Regions from separate parts of the Streptomyces sp. NBC_01017 genome, predicted to be linked through region 1. Evidence: riboswitches for the same ligand, from Rfam matches in the RefSeq annotation. Region 1 holds a riboswitch; each other region holds the start of a gene.
What was found. A riboswitch is a leader RNA that binds a small molecule or an ion and turns the genes downstream of it on or off. The one in region 1 is predicted to bind cyclic di-AMP.
Positions count from the first base shown of each region.

Region 2: it holds a riboswitch for cyclic di-AMP, as region 1 does, so the genes downstream of both, OG331_RS42505 (C40 family peptidase) here and OG331_RS29290 (transglycosylase family protein) in region 1, are expected to answer to the same signal.
Region 3: it holds a riboswitch for cyclic di-AMP, as region 1 does, so the genes downstream of both, OG331_RS10685 (LysM peptidoglycan-binding domain-containing M23 family metallopeptidase) here and OG331_RS29290 (transglycosylase family protein) in region 1, are expected to answer to the same signal.
Region 4: it holds a riboswitch for cyclic di-AMP, as region 1 does, so the genes downstream of both, OG331_RS26690 (M23 family metallopeptidase) here and OG331_RS29290 (transglycosylase family protein) in region 1, are expected to answer to the same signal.

Region 1 covers NZ_CP108683.1:6,370,317-6,375,940, reverse strand. Annotated here, with positions in the region: gene eno (phosphopyruvate hydratase) at 94-1,374, opposite strand; gene OG331_RS29290 (transglycosylase family protein) at 1,690-2,373, opposite strand; cyclic di-AMP (ydaO/yuaA leader) riboswitch at 2,378-2,577, opposite strand; gene OG331_RS29285 (transglycosylase family protein) at 2,784-3,836, opposite strand; gene OG331_RS29280 (cytochrome P450) at 4,003-5,292, opposite strand; gene OG331_RS29275 (nucleoside triphosphate pyrophosphohydrolase) at 5,412-5,624, opposite strand, start outside.
Region 2 covers NZ_CP108683.1:9,271,768-9,277,391, reverse strand. Annotated here, with positions in the region: gene OG331_RS42515 (dihydrodipicolinate synthase family protein) at 477-974, shown strand; gene OG331_RS42510 (NAD-dependent epimerase/dehydratase family protein) at 1,045-2,103, shown strand; cyclic di-AMP (ydaO/yuaA leader) riboswitch at 2,246-2,423, shown strand; gene OG331_RS42505 (C40 family peptidase) at 2,480-3,946, shown strand; gene tgmB (ATP-grasp ribosomal peptide maturase) at 4,050-5,006, opposite strand; gene tgmA (putative ATP-grasp-modified RiPP) at 5,020-5,211, opposite strand; gene OG331_RS42490 (hypothetical protein) at 5,346-5,624, opposite strand, start outside.
Region 3 covers NZ_CP108683.1:2,284,903-2,290,526, forward strand. Annotated here, with positions in the region: gene OG331_RS10670 (Glu/Leu/Phe/Val dehydrogenase dimerization domain-containing protein) at 1-816, shown strand, start outside; gene OG331_RS10675 (TetR/AcrR family transcriptional regulator) at 888-1,508, shown strand; gene OG331_RS10680 (SGNH/GDSL hydrolase family protein) at 1,606-2,391, opposite strand; gene OG331_RS10685 (LysM peptidoglycan-binding domain-containing M23 family metallopeptidase) at 2,655-3,602, opposite strand; cyclic di-AMP (ydaO/yuaA leader) riboswitch at 3,607-3,764, opposite strand; partial or broken gene OG331_RS10690 (alpha-galactosidase) at 4,072-5,624, opposite strand, start outside.
Region 4 covers NZ_CP108683.1:5,809,785-5,815,408, forward strand. Annotated here, with positions in the region: gene OG331_RS26685 (PP2C family protein-serine/threonine phosphatase) at 61-1,146, shown strand; cyclic di-AMP (ydaO/yuaA leader) riboswitch at 1,376-1,533, shown strand; gene OG331_RS26690 (M23 family metallopeptidase) at 1,545-2,570, shown strand; gene OG331_RS26695 (PrsW family intramembrane metalloprotease) at 2,736-4,070, opposite strand; gene trmB (tRNA (guanosine(46)-N7)-methyltransferase TrmB) at 4,250-5,101, opposite strand; gene lhgO (L-2-hydroxyglutarate oxidase) at 5,258-5,624, opposite strand, start outside.

The sequences.
Region 1 (5,624 bases):
GTACGTCCCCGCACACGGTACGGGACCGAGTACGGGGACGTACGTACGACTGGCTAAGCCTCACCCCAGGTTGGGGCTCAGCGGCTCAGCGGCTCAGCCCTTGAAGCGCGGGAACGCGCTGCGGCCGGCGTACACCGCCGCGTCGTCGAGGATCTCCTCGATGCGCAGCAGCTGGTTGTACTTGGCGACGCGCTCGGAGCGGGCCGGGGCGCCGGTCTTGATCTGGCCGCAGTTGGTGGCGACGGCCAGGTCGGCGATGGTGACGTCCTCGGTCTCGCCGGAGCGGTGGGACATCATGCACTTGAAGCCGCTGCGCTGGGCCAGCTCGACGGCGTCCAGGGTCTCGGTGAGCGAGCCGATCTGGTTCACCTTCACCAGCAGGGCGTTGGCGGCGCCCTCGTCGATGCCGCGGGCCAGACGCTCGGGGTTGGTGACGAACAGGTCGTCGCCGACGAGCTGGACCTTGTCACCGAGCTTGTCGGTGATGGTCTTCCAGCCGTCCCAGTCGTCCTCGAACAGCGGGTCCTCGATGGAGACGAGCGGGTACGCGTCGACGAGCTCCGCGTAGTACTCGGTCATCTCGGCGGCCGAGCGCTCCTTGCCCTCGAAGGTGTAGACGCCGTCCTTGTAGAACTCGGACGCGGCGACGTCGAGCGCGAGGGCGATCTGCTCGCCGGGGGTGTAGCCGGCCTCCTTGACCGCCTCAAGGATGAGGTCGAGGGCCTCGCGGTTGGAGCCGAGGTTCGGGGCGAAGCCGCCCTCGTCGCCGAGGCCGGTGGCCAGACCCTTGCTCTTCAGGACCTTCTTCAGCGTGTGGTAGACCTCGGCGCCCCAGCGCAGGGCCTCGGAGAAGGACTCCGCGCCGATCGGGGCGATCATGAACTCCTGGATGTCCACGTTGGAGTCGGCGTGCGAGCCACCGTTCAGGATGTTCATCATCGGCACCGGCAGCAGGTGCGCGTTCGGGCCGCCCAGGTAGCGGAACAGCGGGAGGTCGCTGGCCTCGGAGGCGGCGTGGGCGACGGCGAGGGAGACGCCGAGGATGGCGTTGGCGCCGAGGGAGCCCTTGTTGTCGGTGGCGTCCAGGTCGAACATCGCCTGGTCGATCAGGCGCTGCTCGGTGGCGTCGTAGCCGACCAGCTCCGGGCCGATCTGCTCGATGACGGCGAGGACAGCCTTCTCCACGCCCTTGCCGAGGTAACGGTTCGAGTCGCCGTCGCGGAGCTCGATGGCCTCGAAGGCGCCCGTCGAAGCGCCGGACGGAACAGCAGCACGACCCGTGCTGCCGTCGTCGAGGCCGACCTCGACCTCGACCGTGGGATTGCCTCGGGAGTCCAGGATTTCCCGGGCTACGACGACGTCGATGGACGGCACGAGCATCTCCTTCTTGGGATGTGAAGCACTGTGTCGCTGGTGGTGCGGGGCTGTGAGCCTTGCGACTAGAGCCTAACCGCCCCGGGGACATCGGCAGCCGACCGACCGTCCCGTGGACAGGACCGAACCGTACCCATTGTTCCCTACCGGAACAAAGGGTGGGTGACTTACAGGGAAAGAAAAAGCCCCGCCCCGGTGCGTACGGGGGAACACGCACCGGAGCGGGGAGCCCGTGGGGACGGGGGTGGCCCTCACGAGGTCTTCATGATGAGTTCCACGGATGTGAGGGCACTGCGGTTCAGCTACTGCCGCGTATTACTTCAGGTGCAGCTGCTGACCCGGGTAGATCAGGTCGGCGTCCTCGACGATGTCCTTGTTCAGCTGGAACAGCTTCTCCCAGCCGCCCTTGACCTTCTTCTTCTCGGCGATCGAGCTGAGGGTGTCACCCTTGGCGACCTTGTACTCGCCGTCGCCCTTCTTGACCTTCTTGCCGGTCGGGGTGGTGACGGTCTTGGTCGACTTCTTCTCGGCCGCCGGACGCTCGGCGGAGCGGGAGGCCGGCTGCTCCTCGGCGGCGCGAGGGGCGGCCTCGGTGCTCTGCGAGGACCCGGAGCCGTTGTACGCGGCGCTCGACAGGCCGGTGCCGCAGTTCGGCCAGGCACCCTTGCCCTGGCCCGCGAGAACCTTCTCGGCGATCTCGATCTGCTGGGCCTTGCTGGCCTGGTCGGCGGTGGAGGCGTACGCCGTGCCGCCGTACGCGGCCCAGGTGGAGGCGGAGAACTGCAGGCCGCCGTAGTAGCCGTTGCCGGTGTTGATGGACCAGTTGCCGCCGGCCTCGCACTGGGCGACGGCGTCCCACTCGGAGGCGGTGGCGGCGGAGGCGCTGCCGGCCGCCATCAGCGGGGCGGCGACGGCGGCGGCGCCGGTGACGCCGACGACGGCTATGGCGCGGGCGGCCTTGGACGGACGACGGTGCTTGCCCTTGCTGGAAAACAGCATGGTTGGATCCCCTCACCGACGCCTGCGAGGTGAGCTGTCGGGTTCGGGCCGGTTGAGTTGCCCGGCCGCGCTCGTCCGCCTTTCGGCTCGCGTAGCGCGGCTTCACCCCAAGCCGACTCCGGCCGTGCGGCCCCGAAGGGCCTCAACTGCCGGACCCGGCGCTTACCTTGGGTCCCCCGCTCCTGCCTACGGCGCTTGACGCGACGACTGTTCCCGTGCGGCCGCTGGCAGGATTCGGCGTTGCGGCAGCCGGGGCTCGCGGTGACGAGCGATCACGACCGTAGACACCCGATTCCCGGAATTACAAAGACGATCAGGGCTTCTGAGATCTATCTCTCACTGCATCCAAAACGGACATTCAGGTGCGAAAGGTGGCGCGAACTCCCGCTGCTTTTCGCCCCGTTCGGCCCTTATTCGACGGGGACGTCCAGGGTCTGACCGGGGACGATGTCGTTCGCGTTGCCGCCGATGGCGCCCTTGTTCGCGTCGTACAGCGCCCGCCACCCGCCGTCGAGGTCAAGGGAGTCGGCGATGGAGGCCAGAGTGTCGCCGGCGCGGACCTTGTACGAGGCGTGGCGACCGGAGGACTCGGGGGCCGGGTCCACCGTCTCGCTCTCGTCGGCGCTGGGCCCGCGGTGCCGACCGGAGCCGGCCTCCTCGCCGGTGAGCGCGCCGGTGTCGACGAGGCTCCAGGCGCCCACATCTTGCACCCAGTTGTCCTGATTGTCCCCGTCCGAGGTCTCCACGGGGGAGCTGTCGGGCGACTTCGAGGCCTTGGCGTCGGGTGACGCATCGGGCTTCGCGGAGCTGTCCGCCTTGGACGACGAAGAGGGCGAAGACGAAGAAGGGGAAGAAGAGGGGGAAGAGGGGGAAGAGGATGAATCCCGGGGCGATTCGGACGAAGCGCCGGGGGATTCACTCGACGAGCTCGACGAGTCGTCGGTCGGGGCCGACGAGTTCGAGGAACCCGAGGAATCGGACGAATTAGACGAACCCGACGAGCCGGACGAATCAAGCAAGCCGGATGACCCGGACACTGTGGAGGGCGAGTCATCGTCCACTCCGGTGTCGAGGTCGACCAAGCCGTTCTTCGGGGTGAGCCCGTTGAGCACCGCACACGTGCCCCAGGGCTTGGTTCCCTGGTCGGCGAGGATCTCCTGCGCCACGGCGATCTGCTGGGAACGGCTCGCCAGGTCGGGGCGCGGGGCGTAGTCGAGGCCGCCGTACTGCTCCCAGTCGTCCTGGGTCAGCTGCAGTCCGCCGTAGCGCCCGTTGCCCTCGTCCGTGCTCCAGGAGCCACCGCTCTCACACTCGGCCACCTTGTCCCACACGGTGCCGTCGGCGGCGCTCGCGCTCGCGGCGCCGAGCAGCGGGATGGCGATGGCGGACCCGGTCACTCCGGCCGCGACGAGGAGAGCCGGCGCCTGACGGGGGCGACGGTGACGACCGTTCCCGGAGAGCATGCGGGGACCTTTCACGAGACAGCATTGACCGCGGCGCGTGAAACCTGGCGCCGTCGTTGATCCGTGAACGTATAGGCATTCGATCACTTGTCACAAGTTAATGCCGCGTAGATCACGTGAAGATCACAGAATTGAGCGCGTGTCACGTTTGACGAGGTGGACGCACTCACTCAACTGGTGTGAAATCCACCGGAAGTGTGCGCAGCCCTCGCATGATGAGACCTCCGCGCCACCTCAACTCCCCCGGGTCCACGGCGAGTCGGAGATCCGGGAGTCGGGTGAGGAGCGTGGCGAGGGCGGTCTGACCCTCCAGACGGGCCAGCGGGGCGCCGAGGCAGTAGTGGATGCCGTGGCCGTAGCCGAGGTGCTGGTTGTCCCGGCGGCCGAGGTCGAGGACATCGGGGTCGGCGAACCGCTCCGGGTCCCGGTCGGCGGCGGCCAGGACGACGAGAACGGGGTCACCGGCCCCGATGTCCTGCCCGCCGATGGTGAGCGGCTCGGTGGCGAAGCGCCAGGTGGCGAGCTCTACGGGGCCGTCGTAGCGCAGGAGTTCCTCCACGCCGGTTTCGAGGAGGCCGGTCTCCTCGGCGGCGAGGGACGCCTGCAGGCGGGCGCGCTGCTCGGGGTGCGTGAGCAGCGCGTAGACGCCGTTGCCGATCAGGTTCACGGTCGTCTCAAAACCGGCAAACAGGAGGATAAAGGCCATCGCCGCGGCCTCGTTCTCCGTGAGGTGCTCTCCGTGGTCGGAAGCCCGGATGAGACCGGAGATGAGGTCCTCACCGGGCGTGGGCTCCTCGGGCAGGGCTTCCCGCTTGCGGTGGATGAGGTCGGCCAGATAGCCACGCATCTTCTTCACCGACCGCGCGACACCGCCGCGGGGGCCGCCCTGGTGGCGGATCATCATGCCCGCCCAGTCCCGGAAGTCGTCCTGGTCCTCGCGGGGGACGCCGAGCAGGTCGCAGATGGCGTAGATGGGGAGCGGGAAGGCGAACTCGTGGATGAGGTCGGCGCTCCCCTTCGCCGCGAACTGGTCGATCAGGTGGTCCGTGAGCTCCTGCACCCGGGCCGCGAACTCGGCGACCCTGCGAGGCGTGAACGCCTTGGAGACCAGCCTGCGCAGCCTGGTGTGGTCCGGCGGGTCGATGTTGAGCAGATGCGTCATGAGCTCGGCCTTGCGCTCACCGGGGATACCGGTCTTGCCCTTGGCGTGCGCGGGCTCGTCGTGGTGGGCCGGGTTCTTGGAGAGCCGGTTGTCCGCGAGCGTCTGCTTGGCATCGGCGTACCGGGTGACCAGCCAGGCCTCCACACCGCTGGGCAGCCGGGTCCGATGGACCGGGGCGTGCTCGCGGAGCCAGGCGTAGGCGGGGTAGGGGTCGGTCGCGAACTCCCAGGTGAAGAGGTCGGGGGGTCCGGGGGGTCCGGGGGTGGTGCCGGTGGGGGTGGGCTGGTTGGTCACTCCTTGACGGTATCGCTGCCGGTCCGGCGCCTGGTCCCCGCCAACCGCCGCCAGTCCGACCTCCGCTCCCCGCCAACCGTTGCCGCCCCGGCTCCCGCTGCCTGTTCCGGCCCCGCTCCCTACTGAGGGGACACCCCCTCGGCGGCCCGCACGGCATCCCGGTAGGTCCGAGCCGCGACCCTCAGGGCCGCCTCCGGGTCCACCCCGGCGGCCTCCGCGCGGACCGCCATCGCGAGGAGCTCGTAGCCGAGGCCGTCCCCCGTCGGCAGCGGTACCTCCAGGCCCGCCGTACGCACCCGGGACGCCAGCTTCGCGGCCAGCGCCAGGCCCGG
Region 2 (5,624 bases), 2.9 Mb from region 1:
GACGCCCCCCACACGAGCGACGCTACGACGCACACCGCATTCAGTTCCCCCGTCTGCACCCCGGACTTGTCGGTCGCCGGGGCCAAGCAACGCGCTTGTGACTCCTGATGCTCAAGTGCTCAATCCACCTTGCGGTGTTGGAAGTTGACGGAACAAGGTGCCTTCAGGCCAGCCCGGCAGGGGGTTTGGTGAAGACCCCCTCCCGGCATCCGCACATCGTGCCTGCGCGCCCCGGCCAGGTGGTTCACGGAACCTGCACAGCGATGTCGCCACGGAGCACCCCGAGGGCTCTTGCCGGGACGGAAGCCCTTCATCCACCTCGTTCGACTGGTCGCACGCACATTCGACCTCCCCGAGTCGTACACAACACGCCTTGGCCGGTTTTCCGGGGGTGGATCCCCCAGCCATGTCTTGACATGGGCCTGAAACGATTCTTAGCTTGACCGAGTATTTAGATGTGTGAAACGAGTTCATACATGCGAACTGAGGGAGACATAGAGTTCCAAGGAGTGCTGTTCTTTCCGGTCACGCCGTTCGGCGCGGACGGATCGCTGGACGAGGAACGGCTCGCCCGGCACATCGAGTCCGGGGTCGCCGCGGGAGCGGGCGGCGTGTTCGTCGCCTGCGGCCCCGGCGAGTTCCACGCGCTGACGCCGGACGAGATCGAACAGGCCACACGGGTCGCCGTGCAGACGACCGCCGGCCGGGTCCCCGTCCTGGCCGCGGCGGTCGGCCCGCCCCCGATGGCGCGCGACCAGGCCGCCCGCATCGAACGCGCCGGCGCCGACGGCCTCCTGTTGCGCGACGGAGCGGTCGCGGTGCCCACCGGCCCGGGTCTCGGCGTCGCACTCGACCACGACGCCCTGGACCGGCGGCACGGGCTGTACGTGGACTGCGGGATGCGCTCCCGCGACGACACCGGCTACATGCGGCGGATCCGGCCGGAGTACGAAGGTCGGCTGCCCCGTTGGTGAAGCAGTGCCCACTCTCGCGCGAACGCCGCTACCGTGATCGACCGGCTTCCGCGCGGGAGAAGGAGTGACGGTGGGCGCAGACGGGTCGACGGCCGTGTTGGTCACCGGAGGCAGCGGGTTCGTCGGCAGCCATCTGGTCGAACGGCTGCTGGAGCGCGGCTACCGGGTCCACGCCACGGTACGCAGTACGGCCGCCTCGGCGAAGGTGCGACCCCTGCGGGAGATGCAGGAGGCACATCCGGGCCGCCTCCAGCTGTTCGAGGCGGACTTGTTGGCCGAGGGCTCCTTCGACGAGGCGATGACCGGCTGCCGGGTGGTGTTCCATGTGGCGTCGCCGTTCCTCATGCCGGAGAAGATCAAGGACGGCCGCAGGGACGTCGTCGACCCGGCTCTGCTCGGCACCCGCAATGTGCTGGCGGCCATCGAGCGGACACCCACGGTGGAGAAGTTGGTCCTCACCTCGACCGTGGGTGCGGTCTTCGGCGACTACGCCGACGTACTGGCCATGGACGACGCGGTGCTGTCGGAGCGCTGCTTCAACACCACCAGCACGGTGGAGAACAACCCGTACCACTACGCGAAGACGGTCGCGGAACGCGCGGCTTGGGACGCGGAGGCCGCCCAGGGCCGCTGGCGGATGGTGTCGGTCAACCCCGGCCTGGTCCTGGGCCCCTCCCTCACCCCGGCCTCCGAGTCGGGCAGCCTCTTCCTGCTGGAGGAGTTGTTCAAGGGCTACTTCTTCTACGGCGCACCCGACTTCAGCTTCACCACGGTGGACGTGCGCGAGGTGGCCGACGCGCACATCGCGGCGGCCGAGAACCCGGACGCGCAGGGCCGTTACATCCTCGCCGCCCCGACCATGACGTCCTCCCACGAGATGTCCCGCATGATCCGGGCCCGCCATCCCCGTGACCTGCGCCTCCCGCGCACCGCGCTTCCGCACTGGCCGGTTCGCGTCCTGGGTCCGGCGTTCGGGCTGAGCCAGGACTACATCCGCAAGCACCTCGGCATCCGGTTCCGGGTGGACAACAGCCGCAGCGTGAACGAACTGGGCATCACCTACCGTCCGATCGAGGAGACGGTCCTCGATCATTACGAAGCGTGGCGAAGTCAGCGCACCGCGAAGTGAATCCGGGCTCTTTCTCACTCAGAGCGTCGAAGGTCACAAAAACGTATCGGACATTTCACATGTCAATCTTCACGCGGGGCTCACAAGTTGGTTAGGTTACGCATCGGACCGCACGACGACCTCCGGCGAACCCCGCCGGGACGCGCGGCCTCCGCCGAGTCCGGTGCGCGCCCGCAAGGGTCCACTGGAGCCGGGGACCCAACCGAACTTGGGGTGAATCGGCCCAACCGCCCTTCGGGGCAAGGGCCGTAGGGCACACCTTCCGGAGACGACCGCCCGAACCCGTCAGCTAACTCGGTAGGCGGAGTACGGAAGGAGTACGTCACCCATGGCGCCGGAACGCACCGCGCGTCCGGGGGCTCTGAGCCTCCCTGGCATGCGCAATTCCGCACTCGCGTCGGCAGCCCTCACCTCTGTGGCCCTGCTCGCCCAGACGGCCAACGCAGCCCCTTCGGCCGCGGACGAGGGACCGAGCCGCGAGGAGGTCAGCCGGCGGGTCAGCTCCCTCTACGACCAGGCCGAGTCCGACACGGGGACCTTCAACGCCACCCGCGCGGCGACGACGGGGCCGCGAGCGCGTGCCGACCGGCCCACGGACGCCGCGCGCCGGCCCGCCGCCGCGCCCCGTGACGACGAGAGCAGGCACAGCGACCCCGCGCTCGACACCATCACGCGGCAGTGGTTCGACGCCGCCCGCGCGAAGGTGGGTCCGACCGTTCCGGCAGTGCTGCCGAGCGACCGGATGCCCGACCGCCCCGCCGGGACGCGGCCCGCGCGCCCGGCGAACGGCCCCGGTCAGGCACGGGAGTCGTCCGGCCGTGCCGCCCTGGAGCTGCCGGCCGCGCCGGTCGCCGAGTTGACGTCCGGTGCGGGCACCCGGACGGCTGCCGTGGCGGAGCTGACCGCCGGGCCCGTCGCCGCGCTGCCGGCGACTCCGGAGGCACCGCAGAAGGCGACGGCCGGAAACGCCCTCGCCCTGCCCGCCCCGGCCGCCGAACCCGCGGCCGAGCCGCAGCAGCGGTCCGCGCTGCGCACGACCAAGGAGCAGAACCAGCGCAAGCTCGACCGGGCACGCGCGTTGCTGTCCGCGTACAGCGCGCGGCAGAGCGCCCCGCTCGCGGCGATCGAGGCGGCACCGGTCACCGACACCTGGGGTGCTACGCGGACCCAGGTACAGCCCTCGGCCGATGAACAGTGGCAGGCACTGCAGGCACAGGGTCCCGCCGACCTCACCACGGTCCCAGCCGGCACGACGGCCTGGGCCGCGCCGACGCCCTGGCCCACCACGCCGGACCCGCTGACCGACCCACTCCCGGCGGTCACCACACCGGACCCGCTCACCGACCCACTCCCGGCAGTCACCGCGAGCCCGGCCATCGCCACGGCCCAGACCGCAATCCCAGGTCCGGCAACCACCGCTGCCGGCCCGGCCCTCGACACGAACCCGCTCCTCGACCCGAGCGCCGCCCTCACATCAACGGGCCCGCAGGACACCCGGGCCCTGCGCGCCCTGGACTTCGCCCGCGCCCAGATCGGCAAGCCCTGCGTCTGGGGCACGACGGGCCCGGAGGCCTACGACGGGCCCGGCCTCACCCAGGCCGCCTGGAAGGCCGCCGGCATCGCTCTCCCCCGCACCGCACCGGAGCAGGCGACCGCCGGCCGAGGCATCGCCATCACCTACGCCGAGCCCGGCGACCTGGTCCTGTTCCACGTCGGCCACGTGGGCATCTGCTCCGGAACCGGCACGATGATCCACGCCCCCGGCCCGGGAGCCTCCATACGCGAGGAGTCGATCTACTACGCCGGGGAGTCGGCGATCCACAGCGTGATCCGACCCGCCTGAGCCGCCGTTGGCCCGTGTCCACCAGCACCTGGACATCGGGTAGGGCGACCGGATCCGCCAGGCGCTGAGGACGGTGGCGTAGGCGGGGTTCGCGGCGCCCGCCTCACCCCCGCCCTTCGGACGCCCGGCGGTCCGGCCTGCGCTGGGCCAGCCACAGGGCGACCGCCTCCGCGATCGGCTGCCCGGTCTCCAGCTCGACGAAGCCGAACTGGCCGCTCTGGTTGCACTCCAGGAACCACCAGATGCCGTCCTCGTCCTCGGCGAAGTCGAAGGCCGCGTACGCCAGTCCGGCGAGGGTGACGTACGCGTGCACCGCCTTGCCGATGCGGTCGGGAACCGGGACCGGCTCCCAGGGGTGCCCGGTGTCGCCGTAGCGTCCGTCGACCTGGCCGGGTTCCGCGGTCTTCCGGGCGGCGAACATCCGGCTGCCGACGGCGGTCAGCCGGATGTCGGCCCGCTTGGAGACGTACCGCTGGAGCAGCGCGGGGCCGGCCGCGACGGCGGAGAAGTCCGCGTCGGGGCCGACGAGGGTGGTGGGGAGGGTCAGCGCGGGGGCGCCGGGCGGTGGCCCCGAGGCGGACTTCACCACCACGTCCCGGTACTCCTCGGCGAACTCCCGTGCCAGCCGGGGGGAGGTGGTGAAGACCGTCGGCGGTACGGCGAAGCCGCTGAGGTGGGCGACCCTCAACTGCCAGGTTTTCAGGCGGGCCTGGTCGGCGTTGCGCGGATGGTTCATCCACCGTGCGGCGGCGGAGTGGAGCATCCCGTACAGCGCCTGCCGGGTCTCGGCGGTCAGCCACTCCGAGGGGTGGGCGGCGTGTGCGGCCGGTTCGCCGGGCCTGCGCACCCATATGGAGCGCAGGCCCCGCATGCTGAGCACATGTCCGTTGACGGACAGGTGGCCGTCGAAGTCGCCGTGGGCGTAGTCGGCGGACAGCACGGCCTTGCCCGGCAGGTCGGCGGGGTCCAGCCGCATCACGGGCGTCCCCGTCCCGTGCAGCATGGCCACCACCATGTCGGCGGTCACGTCCTCCTCGGACGTCAGGATCAGTACGGTCATGCGCGCACGATCGTCAGTCGTCGAAGTGGGTCGCGGAGCCCGCGGTCGACGTCGTCGTGCCGACCGCGAGCAGGAGGTCCGGGTCACTGACGGCGGGGCGTCCGTCGGGCAGCACGTTCAGCTGCCGGGCCGGGTCGAAGTGATACGGCGTCACCGCGAGCGAGATCCCCTTGGGAAAGGCGTACTTGAGGGTGAACGGTTGCACTTTAAACCTCCATGGCGTGTTGTTTGAATTACCGTCACTTACGCGCCGCTTGCGTAAGGAATTCATCACTTTCCGCCACATCGGCGTGAACGTAGTCACACCCTTCACAGGAAACCCAAAGGCCTCTGAACCCGTCAGGCCTTCGGCGTACCCGCTCGCAGTTCGCGCAGCAACCGCGGTGCCGCCTCGACGAGTTGATCCAGCTGGTGGTCGAGCAGCGGGATGAACTCGTCGAGCGAGTCGGCGAGGGACTCCGGGATCTCCAGCAGGTAGCGGTAGCCGCTCTCGGCGTCCGGATCGTCGACGCCGATGTCCGACTCGGCGGAGAACGCTTCCTGAGACATCCCCACCACCAGGCTGCACACCATCTCGCGGCCGTCCTCGAGAGTGAGAGTCACAGCCAGGACCTGCGT
Region 3 (5,624 bases), 4.1 Mb from region 1:
GCCGCCGAGGCGGGGCTCGTGTCGTCCGTCCAGGCCGTGTATCCGCTGCTCGGCGACGAGGCCGGCGCCCGTACGCGGCTCGCGGACGCGTTCGCGGTCGAGGTGGACGGCATCGGGCTCGACGAGCTGGTCGGCGGCTGCGGAGTCGCCGAGGCGGTGCTCACCGCCCTGGACCGGGCCGGTGTGCCGTACTGGAGGACGCGCGCCGCCGTGCAGGGGCTCGGGACCATGGGCGGGGCCACTGCGCGCTTCCTCACGCGCGCGGGGCTCACCGTCGTGGCCGTCGCCGACATCAAGGGCACGATCGCCAACCCGGCGGGCCTCGACATCGAGGCGCTGCTGGCGGCACGGGACGCGTACGGCACGGTCGACCGCGCGGCGCTGCGGCCCGGCGACCGCGAACTGCCGGGCGACGCCTGGCTGTCGGCCGAGACGGAGGTGCTGGTCCCGGCAGCCGTCTCCTATGTGATCGACGCCGCCAACCAGGGGCGGATCACCGCTCGCTGGATCGCCGAGGCGGCCAACATGCCCGTACGGCCGGAGGCGGAGGAGCTGCTGGCCGTGCGGGGCGTCACCGTGCTGCCGGACGTCGTGGTCAACTCGGCCACGAACGCCTGGTGGTGGTGGACGCTGTTCGGCGACGTCGGCCCGGACGCGGACGAGGCGTTCGCCCACACGCGGCGCTCGATGCGCGCCCTGACCGACCTCACCCTGGCCCGCGCGGAGACCGACGGGACGACACCTCGGGCCGCCGCGCACGCCATCGCTGAGGACCGGTTGCCGGTGATCGCCGAGCGGTTCGGCCAACTCCGGTGACGGCAAGGGCCCCGGGACCCGACTCGACCGCGGCCCGGGAGCTGCCGGCGGCAAGGCTTTAGGGTGGCCGGGTGGCAAGAGTGCGGTTGAGCGTGGCGGAGCGGCGTGAGGAGTTGCTGCGTGCCGCCGTGGAGCAGATAGAGGCGCGGGGCGTCGCGGCGGTCAGGATCGCCGACGTGGCCGCGGCGCTCGGGGTGAGCAACGCGCTGGTGCTCTATCACTTCGCCACGAAGGAGAAGCTGGTCGCCGCCGCGTTCACGCACGCGGCGCAGGACGACCTGGCCCGTCTGCGACGGGTCCTCGGACGTCGTACGACAGCGCTGCGCCGGCTGCGGGCGGCCGTGCGCTGGTACGCGCCGACCGGCCAGGCCAAGGGCTGGCGGCTGTGGATCGAGGGCTGGGCGGCGGCGCTGCGCGAGCCCGCGCTGCAGCAGGTCACGCGGGACCTCGACCGGCAGTGGAAGGCGGCCCTCGCCGAGGTCATCGCGGAGGGTGTGGCCGCGGACGAGTTCCGCTGCCCGGACCCCATGGGCGCGGCCCTGCGCCTGACGGCTCTCCTCGACGGGCTCGCCGTGCAGATGACGTCGTACCGCGGCGCGGTCTCACGCGCGCGTGCCCAGGAGTGGGTGGACGAGGCGCTCGCCCGGGAACTGGGGCTGGAGCGGGAGGCGTTGACGGCGTCGTCACGCTGACGCCGGCGTAGGTGTGGGCCGTACCGATCACACGTCGGTACGGCCCACACCGGCACGTCACCCGCGAACCCGCTGACAGGTCGCTTGCGAACCGCTCTCAAGCCACTGATTCGATCCGCATCTTGATGTCGTCCGGGGACAGCGCGCCCTTGGCCGTGACGTGGTCCCCCGACGACTCGCCCCGCAGGCGCCGCCCGATCCAGGGCACCAGGTACTCGCGGGCCCATTGGACGTCGTCGCGGCGGATGTCGAGCGTGCCGCGGGGCGGGAGCGGCGGCCAGGGCTGGTCCGGGTCCGCCGGGACCTCCAGGCCGAGTACCTGGCCGGCGCGGAGCGCCACACGCGTGTGCCCCTCGGGAGACAGGTGGAGCCGGTCGTGGTCCCAGGCCCGGCGGTCCTGAACGGTCTTCAGGGACCACAGGTCGAGCACCGGACAGCCGTACCGGTCGGCAATGGCCCGCACATGACCGTTGTACGTGGCGATCTTGCCGCGCAGATGCTTCAGCACGGGCACGCCACGGGTGTCGAACCCGGTCGTCACCATGACGGTGCCGACCTCGGAGGTGAGCCGGGCGATCGCCCGCTCGAAGCGCTCGGCGACCTCGTCGGGGTCGGTGCCGGGCCGGATGATGTCGTTGCCGCCCGCGCAGAACGAGACCAGGTCCGGGGCCAGTTCGACGGCCTTCGGAAGCTGGTCCTCGACTACCTGGTCGAGCAGTTTGCCGCGCACGGCGAGGTTCGTGTAGTTGAAGTCGCCCTCGGGTCGTCGGTCCGCGAGCAGGACCGCGAACCGGTCGGCCCAACCGACGAACGCCCCGTCGGGGCCGGGGTCGCCGACGCCCTCGGTGAAGCTGTCCCCCACCGCAACGTACGACCCGATCACTGATCTGCTGTCACTCTTCGAATCGTCTGCCACATCGGCCCATGATTCACCTTCGAATGTGACCTACGCGACCGTAGGACGGGGTTGACGAGCGGTGAGATAAGCCACTCCTAAAGTGTTCACCAAAGGTGGAATAACCCTCCGATCAGGGCTGTTGTGGGCGCAACCGCCATACAGCCGTGTGCGCGCAGACCGAAGGCCGGACCCGGGGATCTGGGTCCGGCCTTCGGCAGCGTGTCAGGCAGGGGGTTCCGCGGCGGGCGTCAGCCGATGGAGACGCCCTTCGAGCGCAGGTAGGCGACCGGGTCCAGGTCCGAGCCGTAGTCCGGGGTGGTGCGGATCTCGAAGTGGAGGTGCGGGCCGGTGACGTTGCCGGTCGCGCCGGAGAGCCCGATCTGCTGGCCCGCCGTCACGGACTGGCCGCTGGAGACGGACAGCGAGGACAGGTGGGCATACTGGGCGTAGTGGCCGTCGGCGAGCTGGATGACGACCTGGTTGCCGTACGCGCCGCCCCAGCCGGCCGAGACGACGGTGCCCGCGCCGACCGCCTTCAGGGGGGTGCCGGTGGGGGCGGAGAAGTCGACGCCGGTGTGGTAGCCGCTGGACCACATGCTGCCCGCCACCTTGTAGGCGGTGCCGAGGGTGGCGCCGTCGAGGGGGGCGGAGAAGCCGCTGGAGGCGCTGGTGTTCTCGGCGCTCTGCGCGGTCGTGGTGGTCTTCGACGCGGCGGACTTGGACGCCGAGGACTTCGAGGCGGTCGTGTCCGAGGACGACTTCGAAGGCGCGGAGGAGGACGGCGCGGACGACGGCTTGGGGGCGCTCGTCTCGGCCTTCTTGCCGCCGATGGTGAGCTTGAGACCCGGGTGGATCAGCGCCGGGTCCGCGCCGACGGCCTCACGGTTGTCGGCGTAGAGCTTCTTCCAGCCACCGCTGACGTTCTGGTCGTCGGCGATCTTCGCAAGGTAGTCGCCGACCTTCACCGAATAGGTCCGCGCGTCCGCCTTCTTGTCGGTGGACTTCTTCTCGGCCTTCTTCTCGGCGACCGGAGCGGACTGAACGGCCTTTTCCGAAACGGGCTGAGAGGGAGCGGCGTGGGCGCCGGCGGCCCCGATGAACGGGAGAGCGAGAGCGGCGCCACCGGTTCCGGCGACGGCGATGGAGCGGGTGAAGCGCAGGGACTTCGGGCGGCGATGCTTACCCTTCGCGGGCATGGCGAATTCCTCTCCGGCGCCTGCGAGGTGAGCTGTCGGGTGCGGGCTGGAGATGCCCGGTCGCGTCGGGACGCGACTTGACCCCAAGCCGTTCCGGAGACCGGAACAGGCGGTTGTACCTGTGGGTCCCCCGCTCCTGCCGGGTACGGGTGAGTTAGCGCGGGATCCGGTCGGCGGCAGGATTAGGCGTCCGTCCGGATTGGTGTGGAACGTAAGCGAGGAAGACGCACGGGAACAAGTGAGGGGTTCCGCCCGAATGCGTTCCTGTTGATCCCTTCTGGGAATTACCGGTCACACTCCGTAAATTATGGGGACGTCTCCGGACTCAAAACCCCTCGAAAAGCATGTGAATTACGTGAACATGACGAGCGACGCACGGTCACGAATATGACGCTCCTCACGTGACACTTCTCCAGCTCCCTTTACTCCAGAGCGAGTTGGAATGAAGGCGCCAATTCGGACAGAACCCCTAGATGCGACGCAGTCGGATAACCGTCGCATCAAGGTCGCCCCGCAGGCCGGTATGAAGTCCGTGATGCACCAATACCGCCCCTCGGTGAACTTCGCCCGTTTCAAGGCATTCGTACGATGCTGCCGAGTCGAGGGCGCGCAGCCGCAGGGCCGGGGCGGGTTCGCCGTAGCTCTGGGCCTGGAGCCGGGCCAGGACGACCGTCTCGTCACCGAGCACGTACTGCACCGCACTCAGTCCGCCCTTCGGAGGCCGCAGCCGATACAGGTCGCCGCGCTGCACCAGGGGCCGGATCTCCTTGTAGAGCGTCACCCACTCCCGCGCCTCGGCGAGCTCCTCCTCGGTCCACCGGGTGAGGTCGCCGCCGACGCCGAGCACGCAAGCCATGGCGCTCACGAACCGGAAGCGCAGGGAGGCGGCCCGGTGGTTGAGCATGGCGTTCGGGCTGTCGGTGACCCACGCGGCCATGACCCTCGCCGGGTGGATCTGGCTGAAGCCGTGCTGGATCGCGAGCCTGTCGAGGGGGTCGGTGTTGTCCGAGGTCCACACCTGGTCGGTACGGCTGAGTACGCCGAGGTCGATCCGTCCTCCACCGCCCGAGCAGGACTCGAAGGCGACGCCGGGGTGAGCGGCGCGCAGCCGGTCCAGCAGACCGTACAAGGCCCGCACATGGTCGACCCACAGGTGCTGCGGGTATGCCTCACCGGGCCAGCCGGCGTCGGCGAAGCAGCGGTTGAAGTCCCACTTCACATAGTCGATCGGGGCGCTGGAGAGGAGCCCGTCGAGCTGCTCCCAGAGGTACTCCTGGACGTCGTCGCGCGCGAGGTTCAGTACGAGTTGATTGCGAAGTTCCGTCCGCTTTCGTCCCGTTTAGTACTGAACCCATTCGGGATGGGCTCGATACAACTCACTGTCCGGATTGACCATTTCTGGTTCGACCCAGATGCCGAACTGCATGCCGAGTGCGTGCACGTACTCGGCGAGCGGCTTGAGCCCGGACGGGAAGCGGTCGGGGTTGGGGGTCCAGTCGCCGAGCCCGGCGCGGTCGCTGGTGCGCTTCCCGAACCAGCCGTCGTCGACGACGAACAGCTCGACGCCGACGGCCGCGGCCCGCCGCGCGAGCAGACTCTGCTGCTCCTCGGAGATGTCGAACTCCGTCGCCTCCCAGGAGTTGAACAGCACCGGCCGGTCCTGGTCCGCGTCCGGGACCACGTACGCGCGCTGGTACGCGTGCCAGGCGCGGCTGGCCCCGCCGAAGCCGCCGTCGCTCCACACGCCGGCGAAGACGGGCGTCGTGAAGGACTCCCCCGCCGCGAGGCGCAGCAAGCCGGAGTCGTCGTATCCGACGCCGCCGGTGATCTGCACGCGCGCGTCGGGGAGTTGCGCCACGGCGATGCGCCAGGATCCCGACCAGCCGAGAGCGCAGCCGTAGACCTCGCCGCGCTCCTCGGTGGCGTCCGTGTCGAGCGCGACCCAGGGCAGATGCTGATGCCCGGTGTGTCCGCGGCGGCTGCCGATGACCTTCTCGCCGCAGGTGAGGGGACCCTGCGCAA
Region 4 (5,624 bases), 560 kb from region 1:
CGCTCGTCCGGTCGGCTCTCACCACTCGCCCCGCGCTCCCGCATCGGGAACCCTGGTGAGGTGGAGCAACGGCGGATCTCGTACACACGCCGGTTCGTCCGGCTGCTCCCCGCACTGCTGATCGCGGCCGGAGGCGTGTACGACCACGTCACGCCGACGGATTTCACCGGCGCCCCTTTCTTCACCGCGGCACCCCTGGTCGCCGCCCCGCTCTACTCGCAGCGCGGCACGGTCCTCACGGGCGTCGTGGCCGTCGCCGCACTGCTCGTGCTGCGCGTCCCGCGCGGCGACGTCAGCCGGGCCGAGGTGATCACGGAGCTGGTCACCGTGGTCACCGTCTCCGTCCTCGCCGTCCTCATCAACATCCTCGTCCGCCGCAGCGACGAACGCCTCGCCTCCGCCCGCGAGATCGCCGAGGCCGCCCAGCGCGCCGTACTGCCCCAGCCCGCCGAGCGGATCGGCGGCTTCCAGATCGCGGCACGGTACGAGGCGGCGCAGGAGGGCGCGTCCATCGGCGGCGACCTGTACGCCGTGCAGGACAGCCCGCACGGCCTGCGGGTCGTCGTGGGGGACGTGCGCGGCAAGGGCATCGGGGCGGTGGGTGCGGTCGCCGTGGTCATCGGGGCCTTCCGGGAGGCCGCCGAGCAGGAGACCACGCTGGAGGCGGTGGCACTGCGCCTGGAGCGGGCGCTGGCCCGCGAGCACGACCGGCGCGAGTGGGCCGAGTCCGCCGAGGGGTTCACCACCGTCGTACTCGCCGAGCTGTCGCATGGCAGCGGGATCGTGCGCCTCGTCAACCGCGGGCATCCCTCGCCCCTGTTGCTGTACGCCGACGGCACCGTGCGCGCGCTGCCCGCCGCCGAGCCCGCACTCCCGCTCGGCATGCGGGAGCTGGGCGTCTGGCCCGACCGGGCCCAGGAGGCCGACTGCCCGAGCGGGGCCACGCTGCTCCTCTACACCGACGGACTGTCCGAGGCACGGGACGACACCGGCCGCTTCTACGACCCCGAGGCGGGCCTCGCGGGGCGCGCCAACGCCCGCCGCGAGCCGGCCGCACTGCTCGGCGTCCTCGCGACGGAGGTGCGGCGGCACTCCGGGGGCGGGATGGCGGATGACATGGCCCTCATCGCCGTACGACGGCCGTGATGTCACCGGCCGTGACCGGGCGACCCCCCTCCGCATAACAACTGACATACCGTCAACACCCGTGTGGCACCTGAGGTCTGGCCAACTCGCCCGATTTAGGCCGCTCATGACCCGTAAGTCCAGGCGAAAATCGTTAATGATCAAGTGGAACAGCTTGGAATCCGCACCCCGGGTCTATTAACGTTCGATAACGCAGCGCGGTCGTCCCAGCCGTCACAAGAGGCGGCTCCGTGCGCACGCGCCGAATCTCGAAAGGGAACCGGGGAACCACCACCTTGGGGTGAATCGCGCAAATACCACCGTGAACTCACGGGCGGTATACGCGCGTAGGAGACCTTCCTGCTCCGAACCCGTCAGCTAACCCGGTAGGCGAGAAGGAAGGAAAGGAGTACGCCCACGTGGCGTCCAACCGGCCTGCCCCGCAAGCCCCGTTCGTGCCGAGTCAGCGCAATACCGACACTTTCGGCTACGACCGCAACCGCACCGACGAGGCCCCCTTCGAGGAGTGGAACCCCACCGCGGAGTCCCTTCGTCCCGTACGCGGCAGGCATCGCGTCTCCAAGCAGCGCGGCGGGGGACTCGCCCGCAGCTCCACGGTTCTCGGCGTCGGTGTCATAGCCGCCGTCGGCGCGGGCGGCATGGCCAGCGCGAACAGCGGCAAGCCGCCGGTCGCCATCACCATGCCGGACCTGCCCCTGATCTCGGACGACTCGTCCGAACCCGCCGAGGACGCGGCCACCGCGCTCAGCACCATGGGCGAGACCTCCGAGGACACCGCGCAGGGCGGTTCCGACGCCGGTGAGGCGCTGCGGAGCCGGATCATCGCGCAGGCCGAGTTCCAGCAGGACCAGTTCGACAGCAAGGCCGCCGCAGCCGCGGTCGCCGCCGCCGAGAAGGAGGCCGCCGACGCGGCCGCCAAGGCGGAGAAGGAAGCCAAGGCCAAGGCCGCCGCCGCGAAGGCCGAAGCCGAGGAGGAGGCCCGCAAGAAGGCCGAGGCCGAGCGCCTCGCCGAGCTGGCCAAGCAGTACACGCTGCCGACCTCCTCGTACACCCTCACCTCGACCTTCGGGCAGGCCGGCGCCTACTGGTCCTCCGGCTACCACACGGGCCTCGACTTCGCCGCGCCCACCGGGACGCTGATCAAGGCCGTGCACAGCGGCACGATCACGTTCGCCGGCTGGGACGGCTCGTACGGCTACAAGACCGAGCTCACCCTCGACGACGGCACCGAGGTCTGGTTCGCGCACCAGTCCTCGATCAGCGTGAGCGTCGGCCAGAAGGTCAACACCGGTGACGTCATCGGCCGCGTGGGCGCCACGGGCAACGTGACCGGTGCCCACCTGCACCTCGAGGTGCACCCCGGCGGCAGCTCCAGCGGTATCGACCCGCTGGCGTGGCTGCGCGGCAAGGGCCTCACGCCCTGAGGTCTGACGGCCCGTGCGCCTGTTGAGGCTCGGCCGCTTCTGAACCCCGGCTTCCTGCTCTGATCCCCGGCAGTCCTGACGGCGTCCCCCCGACGTCAGGGCTGCCGGTATCTGCAGCGCCGGGGTTCGCCTGTTTGGCCGGGGGTTCGCCTGTTTCCGGGACGGTCACGTCCGATAGGGGTTGTACGCCGGGTAGGGCGCCGCCGCCCCGTATCCCGCGTACCCGCTCCCGTAGGGCTGCCAGTGACCGGGCGGCGCCCCGTACCCATGAGCCGGCGGCCAGACCCGCGCCGCGGCCACCGCGTGCTCCAGCGCCGGCCGTGCGACCTCCCGGCGTCGCCACAGCTCGTGCAGCAATTCCCGTTCCCGTACGACGAAGTCGGCGCCGGCCCGCCCGCGGCGCCCCCGGTGCCGTAGGAACGCCAACGAGGTGGCGTAGGCCTCGTACTGCGCCACGGCTCGCGCCGCCGTCCGACCGCCGTGGCGGCGCGCGTACTGCCGGGCCACCCGCCGGTCCCGCATCGAGCCCAGTGCGTACGGCTCGCTCGGCGACAGCCACCCGGTGACGACATAGGCGGGCAGCTCCTCGCGCACGGTCCTCAGCTCGCGCTGCCGGGTCCAGATCACCAGCCAGGTGAGCAGCCCGAAGATGGGCACCATGAAGGCCGCGTACACCGCGAAGAACCCGAACTCGCCGAAGGACGACGAGCCGTTCCACAGGGCGTGCATGCCCATGGCGAGCAGCAGCCCGGAGAGGGGGAGGAGGACCCGCCGCACGTGCTGCCGCTCGCCGGAGAGTGCGGCGATGCCGAAGCCGATGCCGGTCAGGACGGTGAAGAGCGGGTGCGCGAAGGGCGACATGATCACGCGGACGAAGAAGGTCGCCGCGGTGACGGAGGCGATGCCGCGGTCGCCGGAGAGCTGGTCGGTACCGAAGGCCGTGCCGAGGTAGAGGATGTTCTCGGTGAAGGCGAAACCGGTGGCGGTGACGCCGGCTATCACCACGCCGTCGACGATGCCGGTGAAGTCCCGCCGGCGGAAGAGGAAGACCAGCAGGACGGCCGCGGCCTTCGCGATCTCCTCCACCACGGGCGCTATGACGGTCGCGCCGAGGGTGTCCGCGTGCGACGGATCGGCCGTCGCGGTCGCTATCCATCGGGTCGCGAAGCTGTTGGCGACGATCGCTATCAGCGCCGCCGCGCAGGCGCCCCAGGCGAAGGAGAACAGCAGATTGCGCCACGGGCCCGGCTCGACGCGATCCAGCCATCGGAACGCGGCGACCAGCAGCGGCACGGGCAGGACGGCCAGACCGAGCCCGACCAGGAACCCCTCGGTGCCGGTCTGCTCACGCACCAGCGCGAGGATGACCAGCCCGGAGAGCGCGAGCAGGGTGCTGAGCGCGCCGTAACGCACCCATCGCTTCTGCCACCAGTGCGCGTGCCGCAGTGCGCCGCCGGCGGGACCGGTGGGGTGCGTCGGGTACGGGGGGCAGGTGGCCACGGCATGGACCCTAACGAGGCAGGGGCGCCGCCCGCAGCAGCGCGAGGGGGGCTCGGGCGCCGGTGGGGTTTGCTGTCGATGGTCTGGTCTGGTCTGGTCTGGTCTGGTCGGTGCTGGTGCTGGTGCTGGTGCTGGTGCTGGTGCTGGTGCTGGTGTCGGTGCTGTGGTTCCCGCTGCTCCTACCGCTGTACGCGGCGGAAGAGCAGGTCGTTCACCACATGACCCTTGTCCAGTCCCTGGCCCTCGAAACGGGTCAGCGGCCGGAACTCCGGACGGGGCGAGAAACCGCCGTCTGCCTGTGTGTTCTCGAAGTCGGGGTGCGCGGTCAGCACTTCGAGCATCTGTTCGGCGTACGGCTCCCAGTCGGTCGCGCAGTGCACCAGCGCGCCGGGCTTCAGCCGGGTCGCGGCGAGGCTGAGGAACTCGGGCTGGATCAGCCGCCGCTTGTGGTGCCGCTTCTTGGGCCAGGGGTCGGGGAAATAGACGCGCAGGCCGTTGAGCGAGTCCGGGACGAGCATCTCGCGGAGCAGGATGATGGCGTCGCCGTTGCCGACGCGGACGTTGTTCAGCCCGTTGTGGTCGGCGAGGTTGAGGAGATTGCCCTGCCCCGGGGTGTGGACGTCGACGGCGAGGATGTTGGTGCCGGGGTCGGCGCCGGCCATCTGCCCGGTCGCCTCTCCCATCCCGAAGCCGATCTCCAGCACGACGGGGTTGTCGTTCCCGAACAGCTCGGCGAGGTCGACGACGCACTGCCCGTCGATATCGAGCCCCCACTTCGGCCACAGCCGCTGCAACGCGTCCGCCTGCCCCGCGGTCACCCTGCTCCGCCGCGGCTGAAAACTCCGGATCCGCCGCTCGAAATGCGACCCGGCGGGGTCGGCCTTCGGCCCGTCCGGGAACCGGGGCTCCCCCTTGGCCCGGGTGTGCCGAACGGAGACACCGGGATGATGACCGACGTGCTCGCCGGGGGCCTCGGACTGATGCGGGGCGCCGGGCTGGGGGGCTTCGGGGGCGTTGAGGGAGTCAGACACAGTGGGAACGATTTTACGGGCAGCCCGAGACGTTCCAGCCCGTCCGGCTTTTGAGGACGAGGCCCGTTCAGGGCCGAAGCGGGGGTCTGGGGGGAAGCGGGGGTCTGGGGGGCGGCAGCCCCCAGGTACGGGAGGGGAGGGGCGGCGGGGGCGAGATCACCCCGCCCCAGAACCGGCGGAGCGCCCCAGCACATCCAACGCCCGCCGAGCCACTTCCCGCCCGATCGGCAGCGCAGCCGTCGCCGCGGGACTCGGCGCATTCAGCACATGCACGGCCCGATCCCCCTCCCGGATCAGGAAGTCGTCCACCAGCGCCCCGTCCCGCAACACCGCCTGCGCCCGCACGCCCGCCGCAGCCGGCACCAGATCATCCGCAGTCACCGCGGGCAACAACCTCCGCACCGCCTCCGTGAACGCCCCCCGCGACACGGACCGCCGCAGCTCCCCGGCCCCGTACCGCCAGTGCCGCCGCGCCATCCGCCACACCCCGGGCCACGCCACCGTCGCCCCGACCTCCCGCGGC